DNA from 2 places in the Paraburkholderia sp. HC6.4b genome. Region 2 is predicted to be linked to the other one. Evidence: riboswitches for the same ligand, from Rfam matches in the RefSeq annotation. Region 2 holds a riboswitch; the other holds the start of a gene.
What was found. A riboswitch is a leader RNA that binds a small molecule or an ion and turns the genes downstream of it on or off. The one in region 2 is predicted to bind thiamine pyrophosphate.
Positions count from the first base shown of each region.

Region 1: it holds a riboswitch for thiamine pyrophosphate, as region 2 does, so the genes downstream of both, HDG34_RS30715 (FAD-dependent oxidoreductase) here and thiC (phosphomethylpyrimidine synthase ThiC) in region 2, are expected to answer to the same signal.

Region 1 is NZ_JACHDC010000023.1:76,608-85,585, reverse strand. It holds gene thiE (thiamine phosphate synthase) at 61-1,164, opposite strand; gene HDG34_RS30725 (thiazole synthase) at 1,161-1,976, opposite strand; gene thiS (sulfur carrier protein ThiS) at 2,084-2,281, opposite strand; gene HDG34_RS30715 (FAD-dependent oxidoreductase) at 2,341-3,477, opposite strand; TPP riboswitch at 3,699-3,822, opposite strand; gene HDG34_RS30710 (ABC transporter ATP-binding protein/permease) at 4,254-6,005, shown strand; gene HDG34_RS30705 (SDR family NAD(P)-dependent oxidoreductase) at 6,002-6,805, shown strand; gene HDG34_RS30700 (hypothetical protein) at 7,011-7,484, shown strand; gene HDG34_RS30695 (hypothetical protein) at 7,549-8,217, shown strand; gene HDG34_RS30690 (response regulator) at 8,319-8,978, shown strand, end outside.
Region 2 is NZ_JACHDC010000019.1:80,356-89,333, reverse strand. It holds gene HDG34_RS26890 (GreA/GreB family elongation factor) at 546-947, shown strand; TPP riboswitch at 1,090-1,207, shown strand; gene thiC (phosphomethylpyrimidine synthase ThiC) at 1,296-3,227, shown strand; gene HDG34_RS26880 (glycine zipper 2TM domain-containing protein) at 3,373-3,597, shown strand; gene HDG34_RS26875 (hypothetical protein) at 3,842-4,315, shown strand; gene HDG34_RS26870 (L-lactate permease) at 4,610-6,208, shown strand; gene HDG34_RS26865 (DMT family transporter) at 6,500-7,426, shown strand; gene bamC (outer membrane protein assembly factor BamC) at 7,597-8,832, opposite strand.

The DNA.
Region 1 (8,978 bases), on a different contig from region 2:
TATAGGGCCATCGTGCAAAAGCTGCCGTGAGGTGCCCCGTTCCTTGACTATGCCTGACGATTATTGCGTAAACGTGTGTTGCAGTGCAGAAACGGCGGCGGCCGGGTCGGCCGCTTCCGTCACCGCGCGCACCACGGCCGCGCAGCCGACACCGGTCGCGAGCACGTCCGGCAGCACCTGCAGATCGATCCCGCCGATCGCGACGAGCGGCACCACGCCGTCGAGCAGCCGCACATAGCGTGCGAGGCGGCGCAAGCCCTGCGGCGCGGTCGGCATGACCTTGGTCGTGGTCGGGAACACGGCGCCCAATGCAATGTAGCTCGGCCGGAAATGCAGCGCCTTCAGCATCTCGTAGAAGCCATGAGTGGACAGGCCCAGGCGGATGCCCGCGTCGGCCAGCGCGGACAGATCCGCGGTATGCACGTCTTCCTGGCCGAGGTGCACGCCGTATGCGCCCGCCTCGAGCGCCGCCAGCCAGTGATCGTTGATGAACACCTGCGCGTCGTGCGCGCGGCCGGCCGCCACGCAGCGCGCGATTTCGCGCTTCAGCTCGTCGGCGGGTTCGGCCGACTTGCGGCGCAACTGCACCGTCTTCACGCCGAAGCCGACCACCCGTTCGACCCAGTCCGCGGTCGGCAACACCGGATACAGGCCGAGCCTTGCCGGGCAGCGCGGGAACGCCTTGGCGGGTGCCGCCGGCAGGTCGGTAAGGCGCGGAAAGCGAGCGAGGTCGGCCGGGAAAGCATCGTCGGCGCGGGTCTCGTCGCCATCGCGCCACGCGAGCGCGAGCACCAGCGCGTCGTGCGGATCGAAACCGCAGTCGAGGAACGCGGCAAGCGCGGGAATCCAGTCTTCCGCCAGATGGCCTTCGAGGCCGTACTTCTCGCCGCCCAGATGCAGCGTCGCGCGGTTTTCCGCGGCGACGATCACGCCCGCACCCCGCGTCAGCCAGCGCGCGATTTGCTCGCCGTGCTGCTGTGCGTCGGCGGTTACGATCAGGTCGCCACCGTTCGGTTCGTCGGGTGCGATCAGGCAGATGCGCCACGGCGCGTGCGTCGGCGGCCAGTCGCCGAGACGTGCGCGGATGCGCTCGGCGGCTTCGATGAGTTCGTCGGCCGTCGGCCAGAACAGATCGCGGTCCTTCAGCGTCAACGACTGAGTCATGCGGCACCTCCATCCTGATGCCAGAACGGCATGCCGATCACCGGCGTGCTCGCGTGCGCGCTCTCGCGCTCGGCCATCGGGCCCGCGAGATACGCTTGCCGACCCGCCTCGACGCCCAGCGCGAACGCGCGCGCCATCGCGTCGGGGTGCGTCGCCTGCGACACGGCCGTGTTCAGCAGCACGCCGTCGAAGCCCCACTCCATCACCTGGGCCGCATGCGACGGCACGCCGAGCCCGGCGTCGACGATCAGCGGCACGTCCGGCAGCCGCTCGCGCAACACGCGCAGCCCGTATGGATTGATCACGCCCTTGCCGGTGCCGATCGGCGCGCCCCACGGCATCAGCGCCTCGCAGCCGGCGTCGAGCAGACGGCGGCCGATCACCAGATCTTCGGTGCAGTACGGCAGCACCTTGAAGCCATCCTTGACGAGCCGCGCGGCGGCTTCGATCAGGCCGACCGGGTCGGGCTGCAGTGTGTAGTCGTCGCCGATCAGTTCGAGCTTGATCCACTCGGTCTCGAAGATTTCGCGCGCCATGTGCGCGGTCGTCACCGCTTCACCGACGCTCAGGCAACCCGCCGTGTTCGGCAAGAGCGGCACGCCATGGCGCTTGAGCAGATCGAAGAAGCCGGCTTCGGCGTGGCCCTCGTTCATCTGACGGCGCAGCGCGACCGTCACCATGCCGGGGCGCGCGGCGTCGATCGAATCGGACAGCGATTGCAGCGACGGATAGCGCGATGTGCCGAGCAGCACGCGGCTTGCAAAAGTTTGACCGTATAGCGTCAGCGCGTCGGCGGTCTCGTGAGAAGTCATTTGCATCATCCTGGTTTGCCCTCGCGGCTAGAACCGACCGCGTTGCGGCAATGGGTTTTCGGCGACGGTTGTTGCGTTCGGTAAGCGAGAGGCTGGCGCGGTCGCGCTCAGCCGCCCGCGACCGGCTGCACGACGTCGAGCCGGTCGCCCGTTTGCAACGCGCGCGCCGCATGCTGCGCACGCGCGACGAAATCGCCGTTGAGCGCGACCGCGAACGGCGGACGCGCGCCAAAGGCGGCGAGCGCATCGGCGACAGTCGCGCCCTCGGGCAGCGACAACGGCTTCTGATTGATGTGAATGTCCATGGTGTTCGAATACGGTTCAATCGATGGCGCAAGCGGCATCGCGCGCGGCACGTTGGCCGCTACGCTCGGGCCGGCTCGCGCGCGAAATGCTGCTGGAACAGCTCGCTCCAGCGTGAGTCGCGCCGCCAGCCGGCGAATGCGTCGGCATCACCGACGCGGCCGTCGAGCAGCGCGCTCGCGAAGCGCACGGCTTCGTCGGCGACTTCGGGCGCGATCATGTAGCCGTGCCGGTACAGGCCGTTCACGCGCAGCGTGCGCGCGCCGTCCCACAGCAGCGCGGGGCGATGATCGGGCAAGGTCGGCCGGCACTGCGAATTCAGCTCGAGAATGCGCGCCTCGCCGAAGCCCGGGTGCACCGAAAACGCCGCGCTCAGCAACTCGAGCGCCGAACGCACGCTGACGGGCGACATGTCCTCGCCCTCCACCTCGGTCGCGCCGATCACGTAGAGGCCGTTCTGCTTCGGCGCGATATACAGCGGGTAACGCGGATGCAGTAGCCGCACCGGGCGCGTCAGCTGCAGGTGAGGCGCATGCACGCGCGCAACTTCGCCGCGGATGCCGCGCAGCGTCGGCAGCACCGGCTTCGCGCCGAGCCCGCGGCAATCGATGGTGATGCCGGCCTCGGGCAGCGACGCGTCGTCGATCGGCGTGTTCCAGTGCGTGTCGACGCCGCGCTCGGCAAGCCCGGCCGCGAGCGCGGACAGCACCTGGCGGTTGTCGAGCTGGCCTTCTCGCGGCAGCAGCCAGCCTTGGCTGAAGCGGCCGGCCAACGCGGGTTCGGCGGCGCCGAGCTGCGCGCCCGCCAACGCGACGAAGCCGCCGTCGAGCAACTCGGCCGGCGCGTTCGCACGCACGCGCCGCTCGAATAGCGGCGCCTCGGTGCGATCCGCGTGATGCCAGACGACGAGCGTGCCGTTGCGCTGGAAAAACACCGGCTCCGGCAGTTCGGCAAGCACGCGCGGCCAGCTTTCGAGCGAACTCGCGCCAAGCCGGGTGATCAGCGGCTCGGCGCTCGCGGCCTCTGCCAGCGGCGCGAGCATCGCGGCGGCGACCCACGCGGCAGCCTGCGAACCGGCGGCATCGCCGCGCTCGTAGAGCGCCACGCGATGCCCGTCGCCAGCGAGGCGCCACGCGACCAGGCGGCCGCACAGGCCGCCGCCGAGCACGGCGAAATCGGGTCGGGCGGGACGGTTCATCGCGCGCGCTCCGTTCGACTGCGGTGGGCAAAACCAAAACGGCACGGCTCGCCCGAGGCGGCGTGACGAAGGGAAAAATGCATGTCTGAAGAATAGGCGGTCATCGAGTCCTTTCCGTACGGCCAAAAACGCACGTACCCAGGACGAAACCGGCGGGTGAAGCCGGCCGGTCACGACGTGCACATGTGAGCTGCGCTCGCCGCCCGGCGGGGAATGGAAGACGGTTGCTTCCGGAAACTTCCCGCGCCGGTATTACCCGGATCGGGTGCAAAGGGTCTCTCTCAGCCTCGCCGCCACGGCATGAAAGTCATGCCGCCTGTGGGCGAAGCACCCCTGTTTCGTCGCAGGTCATTAGACCATAAAAGGCGCGGCGCCCGCAAACCAGCGCTCCACGGTCGCCACCCCAATTTTGATCTGGCACCGTCTATCGAGATGCCGGTGCGAAGCGGCCCGGCGCTCTGGCACAATGCCGTGACCGGTGCCGCAAAAACGCGGCGCGCGCGACGCTCGTGGCCGCATGCGTGGCGGCGGCACCGCAGCGGATGCCGGCCCCGAAAATTAATTTTCGCTTAAGGGCGTCACGCCAGAATCGGGCGCCCGTCCGGACTCGCGTTCATCGAGCGTGATGGCGCGATGCCCGGCCAGGTATCGCAGACCCGCGGCAGCCACGCCCTCGCAAAGGCGCCTGCTGTTCGCGGGATCGCCCGACATGGGTCAACCAGATCGGACCCGTACGCCGGAATGGCACTTCGGGTCAGCACTTCATCAGGATGCTCATGACACCACATACTTCCGCCAGCCCCGCGCTGCCGCCCGACGAAAAGGTCTCCGCGTGGACCCTGATCAAGCCCTACTGGGTTTCCGAGGAACGAGGCATCGCGTGGGGGCTGCTCGTCACGATCATCGTGATGAACCTGCTCGTCGTCTGGATCAACGTGCGCCTGAATAGCTGGAGCAGGGACTTCTACAACGCGCTGCAGGCGAAGAACGTCCACGACTTCCCGCACCTGCTGATGATCTTTACCGGACTCGCGTTCGGTTTCATCATCCTCGCCGTGTATGGACGCTATCTGCGCCAGATGCTCGGCTTCCGCTGGCGCCAGTGGCTGACCACCCGCTACCTGAACGAGTGGCTCGACGACAGCGCGTTCTACCGCATCGAGCGCGACCGTCTCGCCGACAACCCCGACCAGCGGATCAGCGACGACCTGCAGTCGTTCGCGACCACCACGCTGTCGCTAACGCTCGATCTGCTGTCGACCGTCGTCACGCTCGTGTCGTTCATCACGATCCTGTGGTCGCTCGCGGGCGCGTTGAGCATCTCGCTCGGCGGCATGCCGCTGCAGATCCCCGGCTACATGGTGTGGGCCGCGGCGCTGTATGCGGTGGGCGGCTCGCTCGTCACGCAGAAGGTCGGCCATCCGCTCGTGTCGATCAACTATCAGGCGCAGAAAGTCGAGGCCGATTTCCGTTTCGGCTTGATCCGGCTGCGTGAGAACGCCGAGCAGATCGCGTTCTACAACGGCATGGAAACCGAGAAGACGAACGCGCGCACGCTGTTCGGCCGCATCCGCGACAACTGGTGGCAGGTGATGAAGTACACGAAGCGCCTGACCTTCGTGCTGAGCTTCTACGGCCAGATCGCGATCATTTTCCCGATCGTCGTCGCCTCGCCGCGCTACTTCGCGGGCGCGTTCACGTTCGGCGTGCTGATGCAGATTTCGAGCGCGTTCGGCACGGTCAGCGATTCGTTCTCGTGGTTCATCAACAGTTATACGAGCCTCGTCGAATGGCGCGCGACCGTGAACCGGTTGCGCGAATTCAAGCGCGTCGTGCATTCGCCGCGTCTGAAGGAATCGGTGTCGCCGGCCACGGAACATGGCGGCATCAATCTGCATTTCGTCGACAGCAACACGCTTACCACCGACAGCCTCCAGCTCGCCCTGCCCAATGGCAACCCACTGTCGCGCATCCGCGATATCGCGATCCGGCCGGGCTCGCGCTGGCTCGTGCGCGGTCCGTCGGGCGCCGGCAAGAGCACGCTGATGCGCGCGCTCGCGGGCCTGTGGCCGTTCGGCGACGGCTCGATCGACGCACCGGTCAACGCGCGCATGATGTTCATCCCGCAGATCAGCTACATGCCGATCGGCACGCTGAAGGCGGCGCTCGCGTATCCGTCGGCGGCGGACACCTATGGCGACGACGAATGCCGCGACGCGCTCATCACCTGCCATCTGTCGGAATACGCGGACCGTCTGCAGGAAACGGCGCACTGGACTCGCGTGCTGTCGCCGGGTGAGCAGCAGCGCTTCGCCGCCGCGCGCGTGCTGCTGCACAAGCCGGACTACCTGTTCCTCGACGAAGCGACCAGCGCGCTCGACGCGGAAAACGAGGCGCGGCTCTATCGGCTGTTCACCGAGCGGTTGCCGAAGGCTGCGATCGTCAGCGTCGCGCATCGCGAATCGCTCGCAGCGTTCCATGACGAAACGCTCGACGTCGAGCGTTCTGTCGAAGCGGTAGCGGCGTGAGCGACGCGAGCGGCGCTCACGTCAGCGAAGCGCACGGCACCGCCGCTCGCGTCGTGCTGATCACCGGCGCCGGTTCCGGCATCGGCGCGGCGCTCGCACGGCGCCTCGCGGCGCCGCATACGTCGTTGATGCTGCACGCGCGCGGCGCAGACGACGCCTCCCGTCGACGGCTCGTGCAGGTTGCCGCCGACTGCACGGCAAGCGGCGCACGCTGCGCGACCGTGTTCGGCGACCTCGCCGAGCGCGGCGCGGCGGAGCACGTGATCCATCAGACGCTCGCGAGCTTCGGCGCACTCGATCAACTGGTCGCGAACGCCGGCCATGCGCAGCGCCAAACGCTGGCCGCGCTCGATCCCGACACCTTCGGCGCCGCCTTCGCCGCGATGCCAGCCGCCTTCGCCGCGCTCGTGCGGCGCGCGATGCCCGCGCTCGAAACATCGAAGCGCGGTCGCGTGGTCGCCTTGAGTTCGTTCGTCGCGCATCGCTATCGCGCGGATGCGCCATTCGCCGCGACGGCGGCCGCGAAAGCGGCACTCGAAGCGCTTGCGAAAACGGCGGCCGCGGAGCTCGCGCCGCTCGGCGTGACCGTCAATTGCGTGGCGCCGGGCTACACGCGCAAGGATCGCGGCCCAAGCGCCGACAACGCGGCCGTGTGGGCGCACGCCGCCGAAGCCACGCCGCTCGGTCATGTTGCCGAACCGGACGACGTCGCCGCGCTGATCGCATTCCTGCTGTCCGACGCGGCACGCCACATCACCGGCCAGGTGATTCACATCGATGGCGGCTTGACGCTCGGTTAAGCCTCGCCTGCGCGCCGGCACCTCCGGGCGCAACATCCGGAAAGACACGAGAAGAGTTCGAAAGCATTTGCGGAGCGCGCAAGCTGTTCCGCGCTTTGAAAATGCCGGCGAGCAGCGACGATAGTCGTACGGGCCGCGCCATGCGCCGGCCGTCGTTGATGTCAGTCACGTCTTTCATCGCAACCGCTCTTCGGACTCCTCGCCCATGTCATTCGCTCGCCGTGTTTCACCTTTGCTCCCGTCTTTGCTCCCGCGCATCGCGCTCACCTGCGGCGCGGCGCTGCTGCTCACGAACGCCGTCGATGCCGCGCAAACGACCGAGCCGAACCAACCCGCCGATATCTGCGCGGCGCTCACGCACATCGTCGATGCGAGCGATTTCCGGCGACTGCCAAACGAGACCGCCGCGCAACTGCCGGGCGTCTCCAATACGGACGATTGCCGCGCCAGCCCGCACGCGTACGACTGCCACTGGCGCGCGCACTGGCAAGCCGACGGCGTCATCAACGATCCGCTCGAAGAACTCGGCGCCGACATCGCCGCCTGCTTTCCGCGCGTCGTGCATGACGTCAACACACCGGTGCGCCAGCATTTCGTCGTGACCACCGACGCCCGTCGCGTGAACGTCACCGCGAGCGTGCAAGGTCAGAACGAACTGCGACTGCGCGTGACGCGCTGAGCGCGCGGCCGTCGCTGCTTTTGATGCTCCATCGCATTTCGTGACCGGGATCGGGCGCTGCCTCATGACCTCGTCGCCGACCGTGCGCGCGCCAGCGGCAACCAGGCATTCGCGCCTGGGTCTGGTCGCCTCGCTGATATGCCGGCGTCGTTGCGCCCTCGCCGCCTTCGCCGCGACGCTGACGCTCGCGCTCGACGGCTGCGCCTGGACGCTGATCCAGGCCGCCGACGCCACCGGCTCGGTCATCCAGGCCGGCTACGCGATCGCGTCGAACTACTCGTCGCCGACCTTCGTCAACGGGCGGCCCGCGGATTTGCGGCACCTCTGCATCGAAGTGAACCCGACGGTGTCGGTCGGCGATTTCGTGCCGGCGCTGCAGCTCGCGCTCGAGCGGCGCGGTATTCGTTCGGACGTCTACAATCCGGGTACCTCGCCGGCCGGCTGCGAAGCGCGGCTCGTCTACGACGCCGCGATCGACTATGGCCGCCGCTCGTTCAGCGACGAATCGATCCAGTACCTGTCGATCATCGATCTGACGCTGATCCAGAGTGGCCGCATTCTGGTCACCGCGCGCTATCAGACCGGCGGCCTGAACACCGACCGTTTTTCGTCGGCCTCGGTCAAGCTCGGCGGGCTGATCGAGCGGATGGTGGTCGATCGGACCGATTTCCCGCGTCAAGCGCAGCAACAGCAGACCCTGCAAACCTCGCAGGCCTTCCCGCCGCCCCACTGAGTGCTTGCGGCTTTGCTTTCGCTTGCAGCGCCTTACACGGGAAAGGATTGGAAAGCGGTATACGCTTTGCGCGGCCCGTGCGCATCACTAAGATGACCTGAATGAACCAGACCATCCTGATCGTCGATGACGATCCCGTCGTACGCGAGCTCGTCAGCGAATATCTGCACGGCCGCGGCTTCAAGGTCGCCATGCTGGAAAATGGCTTGGCGTTGCAGCGCAGATTGCAGCAGGAGCGTCCCGCGCTCGTCGTGCTCGACATCATGATGCCGGAGCTCGACGGCATCAGCGCGCTGCGCGCCTTGCGTGTCGCCGGCGACGACATTCCCGTGATCCTGCTGACCGCGCGCGCTGATCCGATCGATCGCGTGATCGGCCTCGAACTCGGCGCCGACGATTATCTCGGCAAGCCTTTCGAACCGAGCGAGCTCGTCGCGCGGATTCGCACCGTGCTGCGGCGTCGCGGCTCGATCGCGCCGGGCGCGCCCGAACAGCGCGCGCCCTATCATTTCGGCCGCTTCGAAGTGAACTTCCCCGCGCGCGAACTGCGCCGCGACGGCGAACGCATCACGCTGCGTTCGAGCGAATTCGCGATGCTGAAGGTGTTCGTCACGCACGCGATGACCGTGCTCACGCGTGCGCAGCTGCTCGAAAAACTGCACGGCAATAGCGAAGCGCATCGCAATCGCAGTCTCGACGTATCGATCTGGCGCTTGCGTCGATTGATCGAAGTGGACCCGTCGGAACCGCGCTACGTGCAG
Region 2 (8,978 bases):
CATCCCGCGAATCGCTTCGCTGGAGTGCGGCCTTCGCTGCACTTTGTTTAACGGCAATCCTCTGACTGGCTTGAACGCAATGCGGACCACCCCGCTTTCTTCTCGCACCGCACAAAAACGGTCAATCGACGGGCGCGACGTCGCAAACGGAGCTGCGTGAGACAGCGTGCTAACATCGAACTTTCGTCTCGCTGCTGCCGCGCGGCCTCACGCTTTGTCGCCCGGCACCTCTCGATCGCTTTTCCCCAACACCTGGTCGTTTTGCCCGTGACTTCTCTGCGTCGTCCGACTTTCCGTGCTCTCGCCCGCTTGCGCCCATGCCGCGCAGGCGAGTGCGCGCGCGCGGACGTCGCGTCGCACGGCCCCGGCGAGACGTCCCGAACGGTCCCGCTTCACGCCGCCCGGCGCCCTCGCTGACGCAGCCCGCCAATACCCAGGGCCGCGTCGCCGGGCACCGGGCTCTCCCATTCGTCCACTCATCCGCCGACCACCCCATGGGTCGTTGCATGCGGCCATCCATGACCGCCTTATCCGGAGTCCTGATGATGAAGAAGATCAAAACCTGCTACCTGACCGAACTCGACGTAACCCGCCTCGAGAAATACGCGGCCACCGACGCCAAGTTGCAGCACATGCTCGACGATGTGCTCGAACGCGCGGTGATCGTCGACTCGCACGACATCCCCGCCGACGTCGTCACGATGAACTCGCAAGCGACGCTGATCGACACAGCGAGCGGCGAACAGATGACGTGGACCGTCGTCTATCCGCCCAACGCCGATTTCGCGCAAGGGCGCCTGAACGTGTTCTCGCCGGCTGGCCTCGCGCTGCTCGGCGCGCGCCGCGGCGAGAGCATCCGTTTCACGCCACCCAGCGGCGATCAGAAAGTGCTCAAGCTCGACAAAATCCTGTATCAGCCTGAAGCCGCCGACGATTTTTCACTGTAAGGCGGCCGTTCCCTCGCTGTAAGTTGCCTTGTCTGATGCGGTCTCGAATCAAGCATAGGAGATGTCTGGTTTCATCCGGACCAGTTTTTTTGAGTCATTCAGACAGGTTGCCAAACCGCGGGCGGGCGGTGTATCGTGTGCGCTGCTAACGCGGGGGTCCTGCGTAGCGCGGAGCTGGAGGTCCGTGTTGCGTGGGTGAGAAATACCCTTTGAACCTGATCTGGATAATGCCAGCGCAGGGAAGCGTACGGATTTCGCTCCAGCCTCAAGGGCCTCACCTCTCCGCGATTTCCGACTACTTCCATCTCGGTCTCCTGCTTAGCCGCCCCACTTTGTACGGAGACTTACATGAACGCCAATCCGAAGTTTATTTCCGCCGAAGCCCATGTGGACGAGGCCGCCGTCGCGCCGTTGCCGAATTCGCGCAAGGTCTACGTGACCGGCTCGCGCCCGGACATCCGCGTGCCGATGCGCGAAATCTCGCAGGCCGACACGCCCGACAGCTTCGGCGGCGAAAAGAATCCGCCGATCTACGTGTACGACACGTCGGGCCCCTACTCCGACCCGGACGCGGAGATCGACATCCGCGCGGGTCTGCCCGCGCTGCGCGAGGCGTGGATCAAGGAGCGCGGCGACACCGAGCCGCTGACCGGTCTGTCGAGCAGCTTCAGCCGCGAGCGCGCCGCCGATCCGGCCACCGCGCAGCTGCGTTTTCCGGGACTGCATCGCACGCCGCGCCGCGCGATCGCCGGCAGGAACGTGACGCAGATGCACTACGCGAAGCAAGGCCTCATCACGCCGGAAATGGAATACATCGCGATTCGCGAAAACCAGCGCCGTGCCGAGTACCTCGAGACCCTGAAGACGAGCGGCCCGAACGGCGCGAAGCTCGCCGCGATGATGGGCCGTCAGCACCCCGGCCAGGCATTCGGCGCGAGCGCGTTCGGTCCGAACGGCCTCACCGAAATCACCGCGGAATTCGTGCGCGAGGAAATCGCGCGCGGCCGCGCGATCATCCCGAACAACATCAATCACCCGGAAAGCGAGCCGATGATCATCGGCCGCAACTTCCTCGTGAAGGTCAATGCGAACATCGGCAACTCGGCGGTGACATCGTCGATCGGCGAGGAAGTCGACAAGATGACGTGGGCGATCCGCTGGGGCGGCGACACGGTGATGGATCTGTCGACCGGCAAGCACATTCATGAAACGCGCGAATGGATCATCCGCAACAGCCCGGTGCCGATCGGCACGGTGCCGATCTATCAGGCGCTCGAAAAGGTCAACGGCAAAGCTGAAGACCTCACCTGGGAAATCTTCCGCGACACGCTGATCGAGCAGGCCGAGCAAGGCGTCGACTACTTCACGATCCACGCGGGCGTGCGTCTGCAATATGTGCCGCTCACGGCGAACCGGATGACCGGCATCGTGTCGCGCGGCGGCTCGATCATGGCGAAGTGGTGTCTCGCGCATCACAAGGAAAGCTTCCTGTACGAGCATTTCGAAGAGATCTGCGAAATCATGAAGGCCTACGACGTGGCCTTCTCGCTCGGCGACGGCCTGCGTCCCGGCTCGATCTACGACGCGAACGACGAAGCGCAACTGGGCGAGCTGAAGACGCTCGGCGAACTCACGCAGATCGCGTGGAAGCACGACGTGCAGGTGATGATCGAAGGTCCGGGCCATGTGCCGATGCAGCTGATCAAGGAAAACATGGACCTGCAGCTCGACTGGTGCGACGAGGCGCCGTTCTACACGCTCGGGCCGCTGACCACCGACATCGCGCCGGGCTACGACCACATCACGTCGGGCATTGGCGCCGCGATGATCGGCTGGTTCGGCACCGCGATGCTGTGCTACGTGACGCCGAAGGAACACCTCGGTCTGCCGAACAAGGACGACGTGAAGACCGGCATCATCACGTACAAGCTCGCCGCGCATGCCGCCGATCTCGCGAAGGGTCATCCGGGTGCGCAGGTGCGCGACAACGCGCTGTCGAAGGCGCGCTTCGAATTCCGCTGGGAAGACCAGTTCAATCTCGGTCTCGACCCGGACAAGGCGCGCGAATTCCACGACGAAACGCTGCCGAAGGATTCGGCCAAGGTCGCGCATTTCTGCTCGATGTGCGGCCCGCACTTCTGCTCGATGAAGATCACCCAGGACGTACGCGAGTTCGCCGCGCAACAAGGCGTCACCGACGACGAAGCGCTGAAGAAAGGCATGGAAGTAAAGTCGATCGAGTTCATGAAGCAAGGCGCGGAGATTTATCAGCGGCAATGAGCGGGTTGCGCGATTCGCGCGAACCAGCACTGCAGTATCGAAGCCCGCCGGCATGGCGGGCTTTTCTTTTCCACCGCATCGAGCAGGCACGTTGCGTGCTGAGAGAAGGAAACATCTGTTTCCAACAACGAGCGGAGTCAGCATCATGAAATCGATCCGTCATCTCGGTACTCGTCTTGGTACGGTCGCAGCCGCCCTTTCACTTGTCGCGGGTCTCGCGGCATGCGGCGACATGTCCCCACGCACACGCGATACCGCGATCGGCGCGGGTGTCGGCGGCGCCGCTGGCGCGGCGATCGGTGGCAGCGGCTTGTCGACGTTGGGCGGCGCGGCGGTAGGCGGCGTCATCGGTAACCAGGTCGGCAAGTGAGCGGCAAGTGAGCGTTGCGTCCGATGACGCGTCCAACGATTCATATAGGATAGCAAACGATTTTTTCGGACCACGATCCGGACTGCCGAGGGCGCCGGATGCGGTGCGCCCTTGTCCCGACAACGCGCGTGGAAATAGGCTGAAATATGCGGTTGCGGTTTTGCCACAGCGCTGCCGCGGCAAGAGCGTAAGCTCCTCATAACGACGTCGCGCAAGGCGGCATCGGTTCATCGAGGAGCGCGCCATGAAGTCCCGCGTCGACACCCATCTTTGCGTGGTGCGCCTCTCGACGCCACGCGATTCGTCCAGTTTTTCCGCGAGGTTCGCGTGGCCCGCCACCGCGATTTGCGTGCTCGCCTCGAGTCTCTTTTTGGCAGGCTGCTATTACCCCGCCGGCTACTATCCCGCCGGCTATTATCCGTCGTACTATTCGACCGCGCCCGCGACCACAGCCGACCAAACCGCGCCGGCGACCGATCAACAGCAGCCGCCTCAAGCCCAGGCGCAAATGCAGGTCGCACCGCAAGACATGCAGCCCGGTTATGCGGTCCCCGCGCCTGTGTACGCGGCGCCGCCGGTTTATCCCGCCTACTATCCGCCGCCGCCTTATCCCGCTTATTACGGCTACCCCGCCTACTACGGACCGTCGATTGCGATCGGCATTGGCGGTTATTGGGGCGGCCATTGGGGTGGCCATGGGGGCGGCCACTCGCATTGACCTGTCCTCTTTCGTCGCGGAGCGTGCACGCGCCGGCACTTCAACTGCCGGCGCGCGCGCTTCTTCATGAGTCGTTTTTCCGCGCGTATCGCCCTCCACCGCGCATACCCCGCCCGTACTTTCCCGGCTTGACGCGCCGGTAAGGCGCTCTATCCTTGGAAGGTTTCATGCAGCACCCGCTTAAATCGGGCGACGCCGCTTTGTCGAGGCCAGTTGCGAGCGTCCGCCGAATCAGAGCGACGCGCCGTCATGCGCAATCCCCGCGTCGAATTACACAACAACGAAGGAGACGTGATGTTTCATCAACTACTCACTCCGGTTGGCAATTCGCTTTTTCCGTCGTTCATCGTCGCCGCGCTGCCGATCATCGCCGTGCTCGCGCTGCTCGGCTGGGCGCGCAGGCCCGCGTGGCAAGCGTCGCTCGCGGGACTGATCATCGGTTTGATCGTGGCGATTTTCGTCTGGCAGTTTCCGGTCGGGCTCGCGTTCAACTCGGTCGCGGCTGGCGTCGTGTTCGCGATCTGGCCAGTGATGTGGATCGTGTTCACCGCGATCCTGCTGTACAACATCGCGCAGCGCTCGGGACGCTTCGAGGCCTTTCGCCTGTGGATGATCGACAACCTGCCGAACGACCGGCGCATCGTGCTCGTCGTGGTCGGCTTTTCGTTCGGCGCGCTGCTCGAGGGCATTTCGGGTTTCGGCACGCCGGTCGCGATCACGAGCTCGCTGCTGATCATGCTCGGCTTTCCGACGCTCGAAGCGCTGACCTTCACGCTGATCTTCAACACCGCGCCGGTCGCGTTCGGCGCGCTCGGCGTGCCGATCACGGTGCTCGGCGCGGTCACGCATCTGCCGTCCGATGTGCTCGGCAAGATGGTCGGGCGGCAATTGCCTTTCTTCGCGGTCCTGCTGCCCTTCTATGTGATCGCCGTGTACGCGGGCTTTCGCAACATGCTGCGGATCTGGCCGGTGCTGCTGGTCTCGGGCCTGAGCTTCGCGCTGACCCAGTTCGTCGTCTCGAACTTCATCAACTACAGCCTGACCGACGTGCTGTCGTCGCTGGTTTCGCTGATCCTCACCGTTGCGTTCCTGCGCGTCTGGAAGCCCGCCGTCGATCCGAAATTCGCGATCAACGTCGATCGCATCAGCGAGGTGCGCGGCAAGATCGGCGGCGCACAGGGCTGGTATCCGTGGATCATCGTGTCGGTCGTCGTGATCATCTGGACGATCGCGAGGATCTTCACGATCGGCGACATCAAGTTGTCGTGGCCCGGTCTCGACAAGGCCGTGTTCATCACGCTCTACAACACGCCGTACGGCGCGGTCTGGGACTTCCAGCCGCTCGCGACCGGTACCGCGATCCTCGTCGCCGCGCTCATCACGGCGTTCGTCGTACGGCTCTCGCCCGCCGAGTTCGGCAAGGCGATCTCCGATACGTGGGTGCAAACGCGCATCGCGATCCTGACCGTGGCAACGATCGTCGGCCTCGCTTACCTGATGAACTACTCGGGACTCACCTACACGCTCGGTCTCGGCGTTGCGTCGGTCGGGCCGCTGTTTCCGCTCGTGTCGGCGTTCCTCGGCTGGGTGGCGGTGTTCCTGTCGGGCAGCGATACGTCGGGCAATGCGCTGTTCGGCAATCTGCAGGTGGTCGCGGCCAACCAGCTCAATCTGAATCCGGTGCTGATGGCGGCGACCAACTCGTCGGGCGGCGTGATGGGCAAGATGATCTCGCCGCAGAACATCGCGACCGGCGTCGCGACCACCGAGTTGAAGGGCAAGGAAGGCGTCGTGTTCGCCAAGACCTTCAAACATTCGATTCTGCTGACGGTGCTGCTTGGCGTGCTCGTCTGGGCGCAGCAGAACGTCCTGCAATGGATGATTCCGCATTGAGGTCGCGCCAGTAACGGCGCAATGCAATTCACATCTTTTCGGACGGCCGCCCACGCATCGCGGGCGCCGTTTCCGATCCCATCCCACCGCCGTTCCGCCTGATCGCAATTTTTCTCACATATCGGCGAGAATTGCTCGTTTGGCGCGCGCCCTCGCAGCGCTTACCATCGACCTCATCGGACGCGGCTGTCTCCCGGATCTTGCCGTTTCATCCCGTACTGAAACGATTCGCGCGATCGCACTGTTACGATGAGCTGGCGTCCCGACTCAACTGCGCGCGGCGCCATTCCAATGAAAACCAGAAACCTGCTGCAACTGCTGATCCTCGCTGCCCTATGGGGCGCATCGTTCCTGTTCATCCGCGTCGGCGTGACCGACTTCGGCGTCGCGCCGCTGATGGCGCTGCGCGTCGGCATCGGCGCGCTCTTTCTCGCGATCGTGCTGATCGCGCGACGGCCGCTGCAACAGTCCGCCACCGTGTTGCGCACGCACGCAGTGCCGCTGCTCGTGGTCGGTATCGTCAATTCGGCGGCACCGTTCTGCCTGTTCGCGTATGCCGAGCTGACACTGTCGGCGGGCGTCACGTCGGTGATCAATGCGTGCGCGCCGCTGTGGGGCGCGCTGGTCGGCTTCCTGTGGCTGCGCGACCGGCTCAGCGCACTGCGCACGCTCGGTCTCGTGGTCGGCTTTCTCGGCGTGCTGATGCTCGTGTGGGATCAGATCGCGGCGCCGGCCGGCTCGGCCGCCTCGCCGCTGAGCGTCGCGCTCGCGGCCGGCGCCGCGCTCGGCGCCACGCTGCTCTACGGCATCGCCGCCAACTACACGAAGCGTCACCTGACTGGCGTCGACGCGCTGACCGTCGCGACCGGCACGATGATCGGCGCGACGATCGTGCTGCTGCCGCTCGCGGTCATCTACTGGCCCGCCGCGCCGATCTCGCTGCGCGCGTGGGGCGCGGTGATCGCGCTCGGCGTCGCCTGTACCGGCATCGCGTACATGCTGTTCTTCCATCTGATCGCGGTCGCCGGGCCGACGCGCGCGATCACCGTGACCTTCGTGATTCCGATCTTCGGCATTCTGTGGGGCGCGTTGTTTCTCGGCGAGACGGTGTCGCCCGGCATGCTCGAAGGGTGCGCTGTGATTCTGGTCGGCACCGCGTTGGCGACCGGCGTAGTCAAGCGCTTGCCGTGGATGGGGACGCGGCGCGCGGATACCTGAGCGCACGGAGTCAATCGGCAACCGCGCCGGGTCGCGGCTTGCCGATCCGGTCACGTTACATCGGCTCACGCGCGGGCCCTTCGCGCGTCAAATGCATAGTCAAAAAAAACCGCCCGGATTTCTCCGGGCGGTTTCGTCGAACCGGCGGCGTCGGCCGCGAGGCTCTCGTATCAGTGCAGCTGGTCGGCCATCAGGCTCATGATCTGCTTGGCCTGCGAGCTTTCGTCGAGTTGCCCCTTGTCGTCGACCACGGCCACGCGGGTCTGGTTCGGCGTCACCGCGCGCACGTTCACGCGATACTGCCTGGCGACCTTCTCCTTCTTGCCGTGGAAGACCTGGCTCCAGAAGCCCTGCTCGGCCGACGACATATCCTTCGGATCGACGTAGCGCACGAAATAGAGGCCGCGGCTCATGTCGCGATCGTCGACCGTGAAATTGCTGCGATCGAGTGCGAGGCCCACGCGCAGCCACGCGCGGTCATACGGCTCGCCGAGCGTGAGTTCGGTCGATGAGAGCTGCGCCGACGTGTTGTTGGCCGAATCCGCGTCCGGCATAGGCGGTTGCGCCGCGAGCGCGACGTTCTGCGCGACAACGGCGGCCGTCGCCGACTTCGCACCCGCCGTCGCCGCGTTCGGCGCGATCTGCGTGCCCGCGGGCGACAGCTCGGCGTTCTGTGTGCCACCCGCGTTGCTACCCGAATCGGCCCGCGCCAGCGAGACCATCAGGCGCTTCAGGTATTCCTGCTCGAGCGCCGGGTCGTTCGGCTTGGGTTGCCACTGGGTCGACTCGTTGTTCGTACCGGTGATCGCCTCACGCATGCCTTTCTGGCTGACGAACACATAGGTGCCGCCCTTCGGCGCCGCTTCGAGACGCGTGCGAAACTTGTTGCGCTCCGAACTCACGTAGCTGTTGCCCATCGCCTTCGACAGCGTGTTGCGGATAAAGCCGTCGTTGATCTGCGCGTGGGTTTCGTTCCAGTCGGTTTCCATCACGCCCTTGTCGCGCTGGTCGACCACGAGCAGGAAGCCCTGCTCCTGCCAGAAGCGGCGAATTTGCGGCCAGGCCTGATCGGGCGTTTTGTTGTCGATCACGAGCCAGCTCTCGGTGCCGTCGCGCTGGATGTGGATGCCCTGGACGGGCGGCACGACCGCGACCGCGTCGCCGGCCGGCGCCTGTGCCTGCACCTGTTTCAGCGTGGACAGCGAGGTTTCGCCGCCCTGCGGCGGCAGCGAACGCTGATCGGCCGTCTCGTCGATCATGTTCGGCGGTACGGCAAGCGATACCTGCTTCGAACGGGAGTCGCTCCTATAGTCGATTTTGGTCGGCGACGAGGTGCCGCAGCCGGCGACCAGCCCGCCTGCCATGAGCATTACTGCAAACCGCTTGGTGAGACGAAAATCAGTCATGTTCGGGGAATCCTTCCGCTACGCCACGGCAAGTTTCCGTGGATCAACCCAACATTTTACCGGTCCCGGCGAGGCCTGTGCAAAAACTGGGGTTTGCCCGCGAATCGCCGCATGCCACGGCTACGAAGCGACCACGGGAAAAAAGT